Regions from separate parts of the Variovorax sp. AB1(2024) genome, predicted to be linked through region 1. Evidence: predicted binding sites of a transcription regulator. Region 1 holds the regulator's gene; each other region holds the start of a gene.
The links. Region 1 encodes LexA, which represses DNA repair genes until DNA is damaged. Its sites were predicted from a motif close to ACTGTATNNNNATACAGT; they were not measured.
Positions count from the first base shown of each region.

Region 2: a site for LexA is predicted at 1,407-1,424, ahead of WIX39_RS23175 (PA0069 family radical SAM protein). Genes of this name have one in related genera too.
Region 3: a site for LexA is predicted at 994-1,011, ahead of WIX39_RS08295 (putative DNA modification/repair radical SAM protein). Genes of this name have one in related genera too.
Region 4: a site for LexA is predicted at 1,868-1,885, ahead of imuA (translesion DNA synthesis-associated protein ImuA). Genes of this name have one in related genera too.

Region 1 covers NZ_JBBHKP020000001.1:3,452,046-3,455,579, forward strand. Annotated here, with positions in the region: gene WIX39_RS16120 (D-2-hydroxyacid dehydrogenase family protein) at 1-462, opposite strand, end outside; gene WIX39_RS16125 (hypothetical protein) at 553-915, opposite strand; gene lexA (transcriptional repressor LexA) at 1,045-1,728, opposite strand; gene WIX39_RS16135 (asparaginase) at 1,802-2,764, shown strand; gene adk (adenylate kinase) at 2,799-3,455, opposite strand.
Region 2 covers NZ_JBBHKP020000001.1:4,949,458-4,952,991, reverse strand. Annotated here, with positions in the region: gene WIX39_RS23190 (SAM-dependent methyltransferase) at 1-234, opposite strand, end outside; gene WIX39_RS23185 (thiol-disulfide oxidoreductase DCC family protein) at 263-685, opposite strand; gene WIX39_RS23180 (GbsR/MarR family transcriptional regulator) at 749-1,327, opposite strand; gene WIX39_RS23175 (PA0069 family radical SAM protein) at 1,439-2,533, shown strand; gene WIX39_RS23170 (Lrp/AsnC family transcriptional regulator) at 2,562-3,026, opposite strand; gene WIX39_RS23165 (aminotransferase class V-fold PLP-dependent enzyme) at 3,196-3,534, shown strand, end outside.
Region 3 covers NZ_JBBHKP020000001.1:1,771,030-1,774,563, forward strand. Annotated here, with positions in the region: gene WIX39_RS08285 (YbhB/YbcL family Raf kinase inhibitor-like protein) at 1-501, opposite strand, end outside; gene WIX39_RS08290 (Rieske (2Fe-2S) protein) at 525-899, opposite strand; gene WIX39_RS08295 (putative DNA modification/repair radical SAM protein) at 1,028-2,281, shown strand; gene WIX39_RS08300 (UdgX family uracil-DNA binding protein) at 2,304-3,534, shown strand, end outside.
Region 4 covers NZ_JBBHKP020000001.1:3,150,120-3,153,653, forward strand. Annotated here, with positions in the region: gene WIX39_RS14655 (LysR substrate-binding domain-containing protein) at 1-286, shown strand, start outside; gene WIX39_RS14660 (2-hydroxychromene-2-carboxylate isomerase) at 275-880, opposite strand; gene WIX39_RS14665 (CmcJ/NvfI family oxidoreductase) at 877-1,725, opposite strand; gene imuA (translesion DNA synthesis-associated protein ImuA) at 1,900-2,709, shown strand; gene WIX39_RS14675 (Y-family DNA polymerase) at 2,678-3,534, shown strand, end outside.

The sequences.
Region 1 (3,534 bases):
GCCCTTAAGCACCGAGCCCAGCCCGAAATTGGGTGGCATCGAGGCCGACTTGAGGCCCGACTGCTGCCACGCCCCGTGCTTGAGGTTGCTGATGTATTGCGGCAGCCGGCGCATGGCGGCCATGATGAGCGCCCAGGTGAGCTCGGCAGGTGCCTGGGGGGAGCCAGAGCCTTCCGCCACGGCGATGCCGCGCTCGGTGCAGGCCGCCACGTCGATGTGGCCCGCGACGCGACCCGTTTGCGAAATGAGCTTGAGCTTGGGCAGCTTCTCGATGAGCTGCCGGGAGATCTGTGTGCGCTCGCGAATCAGCACGATCACGTCGGCGTCCTTGAGGCGAACCGAGAGTTGCCCGATGCCCTTGACCGTGTTGGTGTAGACCTTGGCTGCGTACGCGTCCAGCTTGGTGGCGCAGCGCAGTTTGCGCACGGCGTCCTGATAGTCGTCGAGGATCACAATATTCATGGCGTGCCATTGTGCCTCGCAGCATTGGGATGTCGCACCCCCGAACGTTTGGATACCCACTGCCGACGGGCTCTCCCAGGGGGCCGCGCCTCAGTGCAGGCGTGTGGAGCGGGGCGCGGTGACCATGGCTTCGGCCGCTTCGAGGGCCGCCAGACGGTCGAGCTCCGCGCACACGTCGTCCATGCGGCCGGAGATCACGACACGGTTGCTGCGCTGCTGGCCCTTTCCGTCGACCACGCGCACCACGCGCAACGGGCGCGCCGGCGCGGTGGCTGCAGCCGCCGGTGGCGTCGCGCCGCAAGAGGGTCGCACCGCGACATAGCGCAGGCCGGCGGAACTCTCGCTGTGGTCGAGCGGGGCGTGGCGATGAGGGCGGCGTGCCGGAATCAAACGGTTGGCGAGCGATTGCAGCGGCATCCAGAAATCAGCGATGGCGAGGAGGGCGATTCCCATGTGAACTCCAAAAAAGTATGAGGTTGAACACAGGCAGGATTTCTTGAATCGGCCGCGACAGGGTGATGGCGACTTCGCGCCATACGCCCGCCACCTGTCGCGGCCGGGTGAGTGCTGCTGCCAGCAGGCCTACATCAGCATGGTGTTGCGGATGAGGCCCACGGCGAGGCCTTCGATCTCAAAGGGCTCGCCGGGCTGGACGATGATGGTCGGGTAGTCGGGGTTCTCGGCGTGCAGCTCGATGACCTGCTTGTTGCGCTTCAGGCGCTTGACGGTGACCTCGTCGCCCAGGCGCGCCACCACGATCTGGCCGTTGCGCGCTTCCTTGGTGGCCTGCACGGCGAGCAGGTCGCCGTCCATGATGCCGGCATCGCGCATGGACATGCCGCGCACCTTGAGCAGGTAGTCGGGCTGGCGCTGGAACAGTGTGTTCTCGACGTAGTAGGTCTGGTCGACGTGCTCTTGCGCCAGGATGGGCGAGCCCGCGGCGACCCGGCCGATGAGCGGCAGCGCCAGTTGCGCCATGCCGGGCAGCGAGAGCGAGAACTGGCCGCCTTCGCGGTGACGCGTTTCGTTCAGCGAGCGCAGGGCGTCGCCCTTGAGGCGGATGCCGCGCGAGGTGCCGCTGACGAGTTCGATGACACCTTTGCGGGCCAATGCCTGCAGGTGCTCTTCGGCCGCGTTGGCCGACTTGAACCCGAGTTCATTGGCGATTTCGGCGCGCGTGGGTGGCGCGCCGGTTCGGGCGATGGCGCTCTGGATCAAGTCCAGGATCTGCTGCTGGCGGGCTGTAAGCTTCACGGCGAACTGCATATGTGGTTCCTTGCGGCACTGGCTAGATATCCAGTACCTGTATTTTTAACCAGTTTTAAAAAGTTGACAAGACATGCCCGATTTCCCCTCGCCTGAACTGCGCCGCGTGGTCGTGCTGGGCACCGGCGGCACCATTGCCGGCAAGGCCGCCAGCAGCGGCGACAACATCGGCTACACGGCCGGGCAGGTAGGCGTAGCGGACCTTCTGGGCGGCATCGAGGCGCCCCAGGGCGTGACGCTGGTGGCGGAGCAGGTCGCGCAACTGGACAGCAAGGACATGTCCTTCGAGACCTGGCAAAAGCTCGCGCAGCGCTGCGCGCACTGGCTGGCCGAGCCCGACGTGGCGGGCGTGGTGGTTACGCACGGCACCGACACGCTGGAGGAGACGGCCTTCTTCCTGCATTCCGTACTGGCGTGCGCGAAGCCTGTGGTGCTGACCTGCGCCATGCGCCCGGCGAGCGCGCTGTCGCCCGATGGTCCGCAGAACGTGCGCGATGCCATCGGCGTGGCTCTGGCAGCGGGTGCGAGGGGTGTGACCGTGGTGTGCGCCGGCGCGATCCACAGTGGCGCCGACGTGCAGAAAGTCCACACCTACAGACTCGATGCCTTCGCATCAGGCGATGCAGGCGTGGTTGGCTATGTGGAAGAAGGTGAAGTGCGCCGCGTGAGGGCGTGGCCCGAGGGCGGGGCGCTGCCGGCTTCGAAGATCTTCGAGGCGGCCGCCGTCCAGTGGCCTCGCGTGGAGATCGTCATGAGCCATGCCGGCGCGAGCGGTGCGGTCGTCGAGGCGCTGCTGCAGCCCGGCAACGCCGAACCGGTCCGTGGACTGGTGCTGGCCGCCACCGGCAACGGCACGCTGCATCACGCGCTCGAAGCGGCTGCGCTGAAGGCGCAGGAGGCGGGCGTGGCGGTGGTTCGCGCGACGCGCTGCATGAACGGGCGCATCCTGCCGAAAGCCGATGACCGCCTGCGGGACGCGGGCACGCTCACGCCGGTGAAGGCGCGCATCGCGCTGATGCTCGAGTTGCTCGGGTGAGGTGGTGGCCGCCCTGACGGAGGGCGGCCGGCAATCAGCTGCTCAGCGCTGCGAGTGCGCGCTGGGTGATTTCATCGACCGTGCCCACGCCCTTGATGGCGCGGTACTTCGGCGCGGCGGCCGGGTCGGTCTTGGCCCAGGCCGAGTAGTAGTCGACCAGCGGACGCGTCTGCTGGCTGTACACGTCGAGCCGCTTGCGCACGGTTTCTTCCTTGTCGTCCTCGCGCTGGATCAGGTCTTCGCCGGTGACGTCGTCCTTGCCTTCCACCTTGGGCGGGTTGAACTTGACGTGGTAGGTGCGGCCCGAAGCCGGATGCGAGCGGCGGCCGCTCATGCGCTCGATGATGTCGCCGAAGGGCACGTCGATCTCGAGCACGTAGTCGAGCTTGACGCCCGCCGCCTTCATGGCGTCGGCTTGCGGAATGGTGCGGGGGAAGCCGTCGAACAGGAAGCCGCTGGCGCAATCGGCCTGGGCGATGCGTTCCTTCACGAGATTGATGATCAGGTCGTCGCTGACCAGTGCACCCGCATCCATGACGGCCTTGGCCTGCAGCCCGAGCGGCGTGCCGGCCTTGACGGCGGCGCGCAGCATGTCGCCGGTCGAGATTTGGGGGATGCTGTACTTCTGGCAAATGAAGGCCGCTTGCGTGCCTTTGCCCGCCCCGGGCGCGCCCAGCAAAATTAGTCTCATGGTGTCCTCGGACGGTTCTTAGATTTTGTGTCGCGCCAGGCGTCGGCTTCAGGGGCTTTGGGCAGGGCGGAGTTGCTTC
Region 2 (3,534 bases), 1.5 Mb from region 1:
CGCGCGGCCGACCACGCGGTTCATCTCGACCAGCATGCCTTCGCGCCTGAACGGGTTCAGCCCGGCGCGCCAGAAACCGAAGTGCATGTTGTAGCTGGGGCTCCAGGCGCTGTAGTCGAACGCGACTTCGGTGAAGTAGACCTGGGTGTCTTCGGCGGTGATGGAGGCGCCGGCAGGTGCCTGTGCGGGCGCTTCGAGCGGAAGGTGGAAGTCGGGCTGGAAAACTGTGGGCATGGCTGTTCCCTCGGGTGGTGTTTTTTCTTCAGAGGCGGCAGTTGCCGTCGTTGCAGGTAGGCGCGACGCGCCCCGCCAGCCGTGTCGCCAGCCAGCGCGGAATGCGGTAGCGGTTGCGCGCCAGCAGGGCATAGGCGCGGTCGGCCAGCGGCGCGACCAGCGGCAGGTCGAGCAGGCCGCCGCCGCTGGGCAGGCCCACCGCCGCGCGGCTCGCGCGGATGGCCGGCACGCCGACCAGCACCCGGCCCGTGGCATCCACCGCGTGGATCGCGGCCATGAGCGCGTCGCGCGGCGCCGGCCCGTCGCTGAACGATGCCGGCGAGCAATCGACGAAGCGCAGCCGGCCCGCGGTGTCGCGCGCCCCCAGGTTGCCCATTTCGGCCGAGCAGATGGCGCAGCTGGCGTCGAAGTACAGGGTCAGCGGATAGGCGGGGAGGGCGTCGCGGCTCATGGAATCCTTTGTTCTCGATATTTCTGTCAAAACAGAAATTAAAGGGCAAAAAAAGAGACGGGTTCAGATCATCGGCAGGCTGGCGTGGTGTGCGTCGGGGTCTTCGTCCTTGCCGGCCTTGTCGCCGCGCACGAACTTCTGCACGCTGGCGCCCAGTGTCAGCACCTTGTCGAGCGTGCCGGGCGACAGCCGCAGCATTTCGTCGGCCCAGGTGGCGAGCTTGTTCATGAGGTCCATGGTGGAGCGGATGCGGTCCTGCGCATCGGGCGGTTCCTTCTGGAAATCGGGGCTCGAGACCAGTTCGCGCAGCACGCGGATGGTCGGGTCGAACTCGCGTTCCTTGCGCTCGCGCACCACGGTGCGGAACAGCTCCCACACATCGACGCTGGTCTCGAAATAGTCGCGCCGGTCGCCCAGCGTGTGGGTGACGCGCACGAGGTTCCAGGCCTGCAGTTCCTTCAGGCTGTTGCTGACGTTGGAGCGCGCGACGCCCAGGGTTTCGGACAGCTCCTCGGCATGCATCGGCTTGCCGTGGGCGAAGAGCAGCGCGTGGATTTGCGAGACGGTGCGGTTGACGCCCCACATGGACCCCATTTCGCCCCAGTGGAGGACGAACTTGCGTTGAATTTCTGTGAGTTCCATGGCTTGGAGTTTAGGATTTGCGAAATTTCTGTCAAGAGAGAAATGTAAAAAGCGGGCGGCCACAAGAAAACAGTGAAATACTGTACAAATACACAGTAATGAGGTTCCGCCATGCCCGCAGCCCACATCCCCATCCACGCCATCAAGGGCCGCGGCGCGGCCACGCAGCTTGCGCATCGCTTCTCCAAGGACGAGCGCAATGCCTTCGACGACGGCTGGGGCACGCTCGAAGACGGCGTGGCCGAGGCGCAGGAGCTGCAGCCCATCGCCACCGAGGTGCGCTTCGAAGACGTCAAGTCGGCGCTCAACGAGAACGACTCGCCCGACATCTACTTCGACCGCTCACTCAACCCCTACCGCGGCTGCGAGCACGGATGCATCTATTGCTTCGCCCGGCCCACGCACAGCTACCTCAACCTGTCGCCCGGCCTCGACTTCGAGACCAAGCTGATCGCCAAGCGAAACATCGCCGACATGCTGCGCACCGAGCTCGGGCGCAAGAGCTACCGGCCCAGCTACATCGCCATCGGCACCGCCACCGACTGCTACCAGCCCATCGAGCGCGACTTGAGGCTCACCCGCTCGGTCATCGAACTGCTGCAGGAAGCGCGGCATCCGTTCGCGCTGGTCACCAAGTCGAGCGCCATCGAGCGCGACCTCGACGTGATCGCGCCCATGGCGGCCGACCGTCTTGCGGCCGTGTACGTGACCGTGACCACGCTCGACGGCGAACTCGCCCGCAAGCTGGAGCCGCGCGCCGCGGCGCCGCACCGCCGTCTGCGCACCATCCGCACGCTGACCGAGGCGGGCGTGCCGGTCGGCGTGAGCGTGGCGCCGCAGATTCCCTTCGTGACCGAAGACATGGAACAGGTGCTCGAGGCCGCATGGGAAGCCGGCGCGCGCAGCGCCTTCTACACGGTGGTGAGGCTGCCGTGGGAGGTGGCGCCGCTCTTCAAGGAATGGCTGGCACTGCACTATCCGCAGCGCGCCGACCGCATCATGGCGCGCATCCACGAGATGCGCGGCGGCAAGGACTACGACGCCGACTTCGCCACGCGCATGAAGGGCTCGGGCCTGTGGGCCGACCTGATCCACCAGCGCTTCGAGAAGGCGACGAACCGACTGGGCTACAACCGCGAGCGCATTCCGCTGGACATCACGGCGTTCCGGCCGCCTGGCGCCGCGGGGCAGGGCAGCCTGTTCTGAACGGCGGCGTGGCCGCTTCGCGAACCTTCTACACGTAACCCAGCGGCAGCGCCGTGGTCTGCTTCAGTTCCTGCATGGCGAAGCTGGAGCTGACGTCGTGCAGGTTCGTGCCCGAGATCAGTCGCTTGTAGACGGCGTCGTAGGCGGCGATGTCCGGCACCACCACGCGCAGCAGGTAGTCCACGTCGCCGCTCATCCGATAGAACTCGACCACTTCCGGAATGGCATGGACCGTGGCCGTGAAGCGGTCGAACCACTCCTGCGAGTGCGTGCTGGTCCGCACCGACACGAAGACCGTCACCGCCACGTTGACCTTGCGCGGGTCGAGCAGGGCCACCGAGCGCGTGATGACGCCCCCCTCCTTGAGCCGCTGGATGCGCCTCCAGCATGGCGTGGCAGACAGGCCCACCTGCTCGGCGATCTGCGCCACCTGCAGCTCGGCGTCTTGCTGCAGGAGATCAAGAATCTTGATATCTATGGAATCCAGTTTCATCAAATATCCTTGATTGAGCATTGGATTCCAATCTTATCGGCATAGGCAGCATAAAAGGCAAGCCGCTGCTCCGCCCCGGGCGGCAGACTCTACCGGGTGCGCGGCGTGGTCGCCCGCCACGCCCGCCAAGCCTGCAAACGCTTGCATCTCTTCTCCCGGAATCACCTGAATGGACATCTACCTCGACGCCAACGCCACCACGCCCGTGCTGCCTCGCGCCCGGGCCGCGGCACTCGCAGCCATGGCCGACGACTTCGGCAACCCCAGCAGCGTCCACAGCACCGGGCTGAAGGCGCGCGCGCTGATGGATTCGGTGCGCTCCCGCGCGCGGCGGCTGCTCGGTGCGCCCACGGGCGACCTGCTTTTTCTCAGCGGCGCCACCGAAGGCATCCAGACGGCGGTGCTGTCGGCGTTGAGCGCGCTGCGCGGCCGCGAGGACGTCGACTGCGTGCTGTACGGCGCGACGGAGCACAAGGCGGTGCCGGAAGCGATCAGCCACTGGAACAAA
Region 3 (3,534 bases), 1.7 Mb from region 1:
GCTGCCGGGCGCCAGGTCGGTGGCGACCACGGTCAGCACGTAATGGTGCGGCCGGTCGCCCACCGGCGGGCACATGCCGCGATAGGCCGGCGCGCCGGCCACGTTCGGGCCCATGGTGAAGTTGAAGTTGGAGCCCGCCTGGCCTTCGCCCGCCTTGAGCTCGCCGCGCTCGGCCGCGATGTTGTAGGCCACCCAGTGCGACACGCCGAGGCCGGCCGCGCCGTCGGGGTCGAACACCAGCACGGCGACCGACCGGGTCTTGGCCGGCAGGTTGCTCCAGGCCACCGGCGGAGAAATGTTCCTGCCGCCGCACTCGCCCGCGCCGGCATGCTCGGCCGGGATCACGCCGTTGTCGGCAAACGCTGCGGACGTCACTCTCATGCCCGTGGAAGCCTTGCCGCCGGTGCCGGCCGCCATGCCGGTGCAGCCCGCCAGCACGCCGGCGAGGGCCAGCGCCACGACCGACAGGGCGAGGGGGTGAGGTCGGGTGTTCTTGCGCATAGGGTTCTCCTTGAAGGTTGTGTTCATTCGGCCTGGCCCGGCCAGATGCTGCCGTCGGGCCGCTCGTGAACCGGAACCGGCACGAGGCTGGCACCCTTGCACGGGCCGCCCACGCACCTGCCGGTGTCGGGCTCGAAGATCGCGCCGTGCCGCGCGCACATCAGGAAGCGGCCCGAGCTCTCGATGATCTGCCCTTCGAAGTCGAGCGGCCCGCCCGCGTGGGGGCACTGGTTGATGTAGGCGTACACGCCGTCTTGCCAGCGCACGGCGAAGGCGGGGGTGCCGTCCGGTGCGGTGAACTTGACCGCGATGCGATCGGCGGCAAGCGCGGTGGAAATGGGCGTGGGAGCGGGGGAGGGCGCGGGGGCGGAGGCGGGTGCTGTCGGGTCGTCGGTCATCTGGCAGCGAGGGTAGCCAAGGTTGGAGTGCGGCGCAACGCCGCGCCGGTGCGGCCGGCCCGCTTACAAATCGCAGCCTTTGGGATGGCCGATGACTGTATATTCATACAGTAACCAAGAGGTCTCCCGTGGACATCCATCGCAAACTCGCCATCCTGGCCGACGCCGCCAAGTACGACGCCTCCTGCGCATCCAGCGGCTCGCAGCCGCGCGACTCGGTGGGCGGCCGCGGCATCGGCTCCACCGAGGGCGCGGGCATCTGCCACAGCTACGCGCCCGACGGCCGCTGCATCTCGCTGCTGAAGGTGCTGCTCACCAACCACTGCCAGTACGACTGCCTGTATTGCGTGAACCGCGCATCGAGCAACGTGCCGCGCGCGCGCTTCCGCGTCGAAGAGGTGGTGCAGCTCACGCTCGACTTCTACCGGCGCAACTGCATCGAGGGCCTGTTCCTGTCGAGCGGCATCATCAAGTCGCCCGACCACACCATGGAGCAGGTGGTCGAGGTGGCGCGCCTGCTGCGCGAGGAGCACGACTTCCGCGGCTACATCCACCTGAAGACCATCCCCGACGCCAGCGACGAGCTGCTGGCGCGCGCCGGCCGCTATGCCGACCGGCTCAGCATCAACGTCGAGATGCCCACCACCGAGGGCCTGCAGGCGCTGGCGCCCGAGAAGAACGAAAGCGCCATCCGCCGCTCCATGGCGCGGCTGCGCCTGCGCATCGACGACACGCGCGAGGAGGCGCGCCGCGTGGTGCCGATCCGCGCGCTGCCCGGCGCGGCCCCCGCCGCCGCCAGGCCGCCGCCGTTCGCGCCCGCCGGCCAGAGCACGCAGATGATCGTGGGCGCCGACGCCACCGACGACCGCCACATCCTCGCGTCGAGCGCCACGCTGTACGGCGCCTACAAGCTCAAGCGCGTGTACTACTCGGCCTTCAGCCCCATTCCCGATGCCGCCCGCGCGCTGCCGCTGGTGGCGCCGCCGCTGATGCGCGAGCACCGGCTCTACCAGGCCGACTGGCTCATGCGCTTCTACGGCTTCGAGCACCAGGAGATCGTGGCCGCGCCCGACGGCCTGCTGCGGCTGGACGTCGACCCCAAGCTGGCCTGGGCGCTGGCGCACGCCGAGCGTTTTCCCGTCGACCTGAACCACGCCCCGCGCGAGATGCTGCTGCGCGTGCCGGGCCTGGGCGTGAAGGCGGTCGAGCGCCTGCTGCAGGCGCGCCGTGTGCGCCGTGTGCGCGCCGACGATCTGCGCCGGCTGCACGTGCCCTCGCGCAAGGTGCTGCCGTTCGTGGTGGCCGACGGGCACCGGCCGGCGGCGGGCGCCATGGCCGCCGCAGTTCCGGCAGCCCGGCCGGCGCAGGCGGCGCTGTTCTGAGCTGGGCCGCGAGCAAGCCGCCATGCGCGTACGGCTAGGGAACCCGGTCGACCTCGACGCCTTCCGCCGCGAGGCGCGCCGGTTGCTGGCGAATGGCGTGCCGCCCGACCATGTCGAATGGAGCGACGGCACGCAGGGCGAAGGCGGTTCCGACCTGTTCGCGGACGCGCCGGCCGGCGGCCTGTTCGAGCCTGCGCCTTTGCCGCCGCCCGCCGGCGCCGCGCGCCAGCCGGTGCCCGCGTCGTTCGTCGCGCTGTGCGCCGACGTGATCCTGCATCGCGACGCGGGCCGCCTGGCGCTCCTGTACCGGCTGCTCTGGCGCCTGGTGCACGAACCGGCCCTTCGCCACGACCCGCTCGACCCCGACATGCTGCAGGCCCGGCAGATGGCCAAGGCCGTGCACCGCGACATCCACAAGATGCGCGCCTTCGTGCGCTTCACGCGCGTGGAAGGCGAGCAGGGCGAGCGTCACGTGGCATGGTTCGAGCCCGACCACCGCATCGTGGAAGCCAACGCGCCCTTCTTCGCGCGCCGCTTCGCGCAGATGAACTGGGCCATCCTCACGCCCGAGCGCTGCGTGGCGTGGGACGGGCAGGCGCTCACTTTCCGCGAAGGCGCCGACCGGCGCGAGAAGCCGCCGCCCGATGCCGGCGAGCAGCTCTGGCTGGTCTATTACGAGAACATCTTCAACCCCGCGCGCCTGAAGCTCGCGATGATGCGCCGCGAGATGCCGGCCCGCTACTGGCACAACCTGCCCGAGGCCGCGCTGATCCAGCCGCTGGCCGAAGCGGCGCAGGCGCGCAGCCAGTCGATGATCGACGCGCCGGCCACGCCCGCGCGCCGTATCCGCGCCCCGGTGCCGCTGCACCCGCTGCCGGCCGACCGCGCGGCGCCCGCCAGCCTCGACGAACTGCGCGCGGCCACGCATGCATGCCGCGACTGTCCCATCGGCGCGCTCGCCACGCAGGCCGTGTGCGGCGAAGGGCCCGTGGGCGCGCAGCGCATGCTGGTCGGCGAGCAGCCCGGAGACCAGGAAGACCTGGCCGGGCGGCCCTTCGTCGGGCCGGCCGGCCAGCTGCTCGACCGCGCGATGGCGCAACTGGGCCGGCCGCGCGACACGGTGTACCTGGCCAATGCCGTGAAGCATTTCAAGTACGAGCTGCGCGGCAAGCGCCGCATCCACAAGACGGCGGGCCAGCGGGAGGCCGAAGCCTGCGCGCACTGGCTCGACAGCGAAATCGCGCTGGTGCGTC
Region 4 (3,534 bases), 300 kb from region 1:
GGCGGTGGGCTGGGCCGATGCGAAGCCGCGCGCCGTGCTGCACTTCAACCAGTACGACCAGTTGATCCAGGCGGCGCTGGCCGGCCAGGGCGTGGCGCTGGGGCGGCTGGAACTGATCCAGCCGCTGCTCGACGACCGGCGGCTGGTGCGCGTGGCCGCGCCCGCGCCGGCGCAGCCTTCGGGCCATGCCTACTGGCTGATCCACGCCGACGAGGCGCCGCGCGAAGACGTGCGCCACGTGGCCGAATGGCTGATGGACGAGGCCCGGCAGTCGTCAGGGCACTGAGGGCATCGCCTCGCAATACGCGATCGCCTCGTCGAGGCGGTCGTTGCCCCAGAACATCTCGCTGCCGGCAAAGAAGGTCGGTGCGCCGAAGATGCCTTTCTCCGCGGCCATCTCGGTCTGGCGCCGCAGCCGCAGCTTGTTGGCGTCGGAAAGCGCTTCTTCGAGGATGCGGTGCGCCGGCAGGCCCAGTCCGGCGAGCAGGTCGCGCATGGCCTGCGGCGAATCGATGTCGCTGTCTTCGGCGAAGTTCATCGTCATGGTGCGGCGGCAGAACTCGCCCATCCACGGCTGCGTGGCACCCATCAGCGCAATGCGCAGCGGCAGCACGGCCGGGCGCGGAAAGCGCGTTGGCTGCCGCCACGGCAGGCCATGCTTGCGGCACTGGCGGGCCATGTCCTTCCACGTGTAGTCGCCTTTCTCCTTCTGCAAAACGAAGGGCGACGTCTCCCAGCCGAAGGATCGGAAGATCGGCCCCAGCAGGAAGGGCTGCCAGCGGATGCCGATGCCGTGCGCGGCCGCCTCCTGCTCCACGCGCATCACGCTGAGGTAGCTGTAGTTGCTGCCGAAGTCGAACCAGAAGTCGAGCGTGTTCATTCGAACACCACCAGGCAGCGGGCCTCGATGCTCTCGCGCAGCGGCGCGTCGGCGGGCGCCTCGGGGTGGTCGAAGGCGGCATGCGGCGTGTAGCGAGAGACGCCGCTGAGCTGCGAGTCGTACTGCTTGAACACCAGCGCCTCGTGCCGGTCCATCGCGGAAAAGTAAGACCAGCGGTGCGAGGGCGAATGCGTCGCGAGGTAGATCTCGCCGGTGCGGCGCGGATAGCGCACCTCGGCGTCGACCAGGTCCCAGGCCATCACCGAGCGGGCATCGCACACGGCGAGCGGCGTGTCGAGCACCGGCCCCCTTATCGAACGCCAGACATTGACGATGCAATAGCGCCGCACGGCCGCGGCTTCCTCGGGGTCGGGCAGCACCAGGGACAGCCGGCGACGGCCAGATTCCTCGGTGTAGTCGTTGTGGATGCGGCCGTTGGCGGCGGCCCGGCCGTCGGTCGCGCGGCGGCCGAAGCTCAGGGCGGCGCGGTCGGCTTCGCGCCTGCGCACCAGGTGGTCGAAGACATGGGCACGCGTGCCGCCCGTGACGGCGAGTGCCAGTTCGGCCACCTCGCGATGGTAGATGGCCGTGACCTCCGCGTCGTCGAGGAAGTCGCGCACGGCCGTGGGCGCGTCGCGCAGCACGAAGCCTTCGCGCTCGATGTCGGGTGGCGCTGCGGCTGCGCGCGCATCCGCGATGGGCATGGGGCGCAGTTCGTAGCTGCCGCTTTCCCAGGGCGTGTCGGGCGGCGGCTGGAAGGTGTAGCTGACGGGGCGCAGGGCGGACGGCTGGAGGTAGTTCAGGCCTGCGGTGACGGCTGTGACGGCTGTGCTGGGGGTGGTCATGCGGTGCTCCTGTTGGACGGCTCCATTGGAGCGAAGCGGCAGCCCCGGCTCAAACGACTTCTGGGCGCCTTCGCATGAGCAGTGGGAATATGAAAATCCCCGTGACGAAGAAAAACAGCTTTTTTCCCGCAGCCCATGGAATACTGTATAAAAATACAGTTAACAGTCTTCGCCATGGGCCTTCCTTTCCTCGATTCCTTTTCCGCTGCCGCGGGCCGCGGCGTCTGGCATGCCGACGAACTCGGCCTGGCCGACGCCCAGGTCGTCGCGACCGGCCATGCCGCGCTCGACGCGGAGTTGCCGGGCGGCGGATGGCCGGTCGGCGCGATGACGGAACTGCTGCAGGCCGCGCCCGAAGCCCATGTCTGGCGGCTGCTGCTGCCGGCGCTGGCGCAGGCGGTGCAGGCGCGCGGCGGGCCGGTGGTGCTGGTCGGCCCGCCCTTCGAGCCCTGCGGGCCGTCGCTCGCGGCGCAGGGGCTGCCGGTGGAAGCGCTGATGTGGGTGCGCAGCGAGGCACCGGCCGCGCGGCTTTGGGCCTGCGAGCAGGCGCTGCGCTGCGCCGACGTGGCGGCCGTGGTGGCGTGGCTGCCGCAGGCACGGGTGGCCGAACTGCGGCGGCTGCAACTGGCGGCGGCGCAGCATGAACTGCTGCTGTTCGTGTGCCGGCCCGACTCGGTCGCGTTGTCGGCTTCGCCCGCGCGGCTGCGCCTTCGCACCGACCGCTGCGAGGCCGATGCTTCGCAGATCGCTTTGCACATCCTCAAGCGCCGCGGGCCGCCGCTGGCCTTGCCGGTCATGCTGCCTGCGCGCAACGAGCGCATGGCCGCGCTGCTGGCCGCCGCCCGGGTGCGCCGCAAGCTGCGGCTGCAGCAGCAAGGCACCGTGGTGGAAGCCGGCGAGACGGCAACCTCCGCCAAGGTGGTGCGCATCGACGCGTGGAAAGGAGGCCCAGGTGCACTGGATCGCCTTGCGGTGGCTACTTGACGACGCCGGCACGCCCGAGGGCCCGGTCCTGCCCACGCCCGAGGCTCTCGGCTGGTGGGCGCTGCGCTACACGCCCCACGTCGCCTGGCAGGACGAAGCGCTGATGCTCGAAGTCTCGGCCTGTGAACGCCTCTGGGGCGGCCGGCTGCAGCTGATGCGCCTGCTGCTGGCCGACAACCCCGCGCCCGACGCGCGCATGCTGGGTACGCAGGGCGCCACCAGCCTCATCGCGCTGGCCCGGCTGCGGCTGTTCGCGCGCGAAGAGAAGCGGCCGCAAGACGTGCCCGCCGGCCTGCCGCTCGACACCCTGAGCGCGGCGCGCGCGCACCTCGACCTGCTCGCGCGCCTCGGTTGCCGTACCTGGGGTGACGTGGCTGCGCTGCCGCGCGGCGGCCTTACGCGGCGCTTCGGTGCCGAGCTGCGCGATGCGCTCGATGCCGCCTGGGGCCTGCGCCCCGAAAGCCATGCCTGGCTCACGCTGCCCGACGTGTTCGAGCAGAAGCTCGAACTGCCCGCGCTGGCCGAAACCGCGCCCGAACTCATGTGGTCGGCCAACCGGCTGCTGGCTTCGCTGCAGCTGTGGCTGCGTGCCCGCCAGCGCGGTGCGCGCGCGCTCGAGCTGCAATGGACGCTCGACCTCAAGCGCTTCAACGGCGTGAACCTGCCGCCGCACCAGCAGGTCACCGTGCGCACGGCCGAGCCCACGCAGGACATGGCGCACCTGCGCCGGCTGATGTCCGAAAAACTCGCGCTCACCACGCTCTCGGCGCCCGCGAGCTGGCTGCGGCTGCGCACGCTGGAGACCGATCCGTGGGCCGGCGCCAG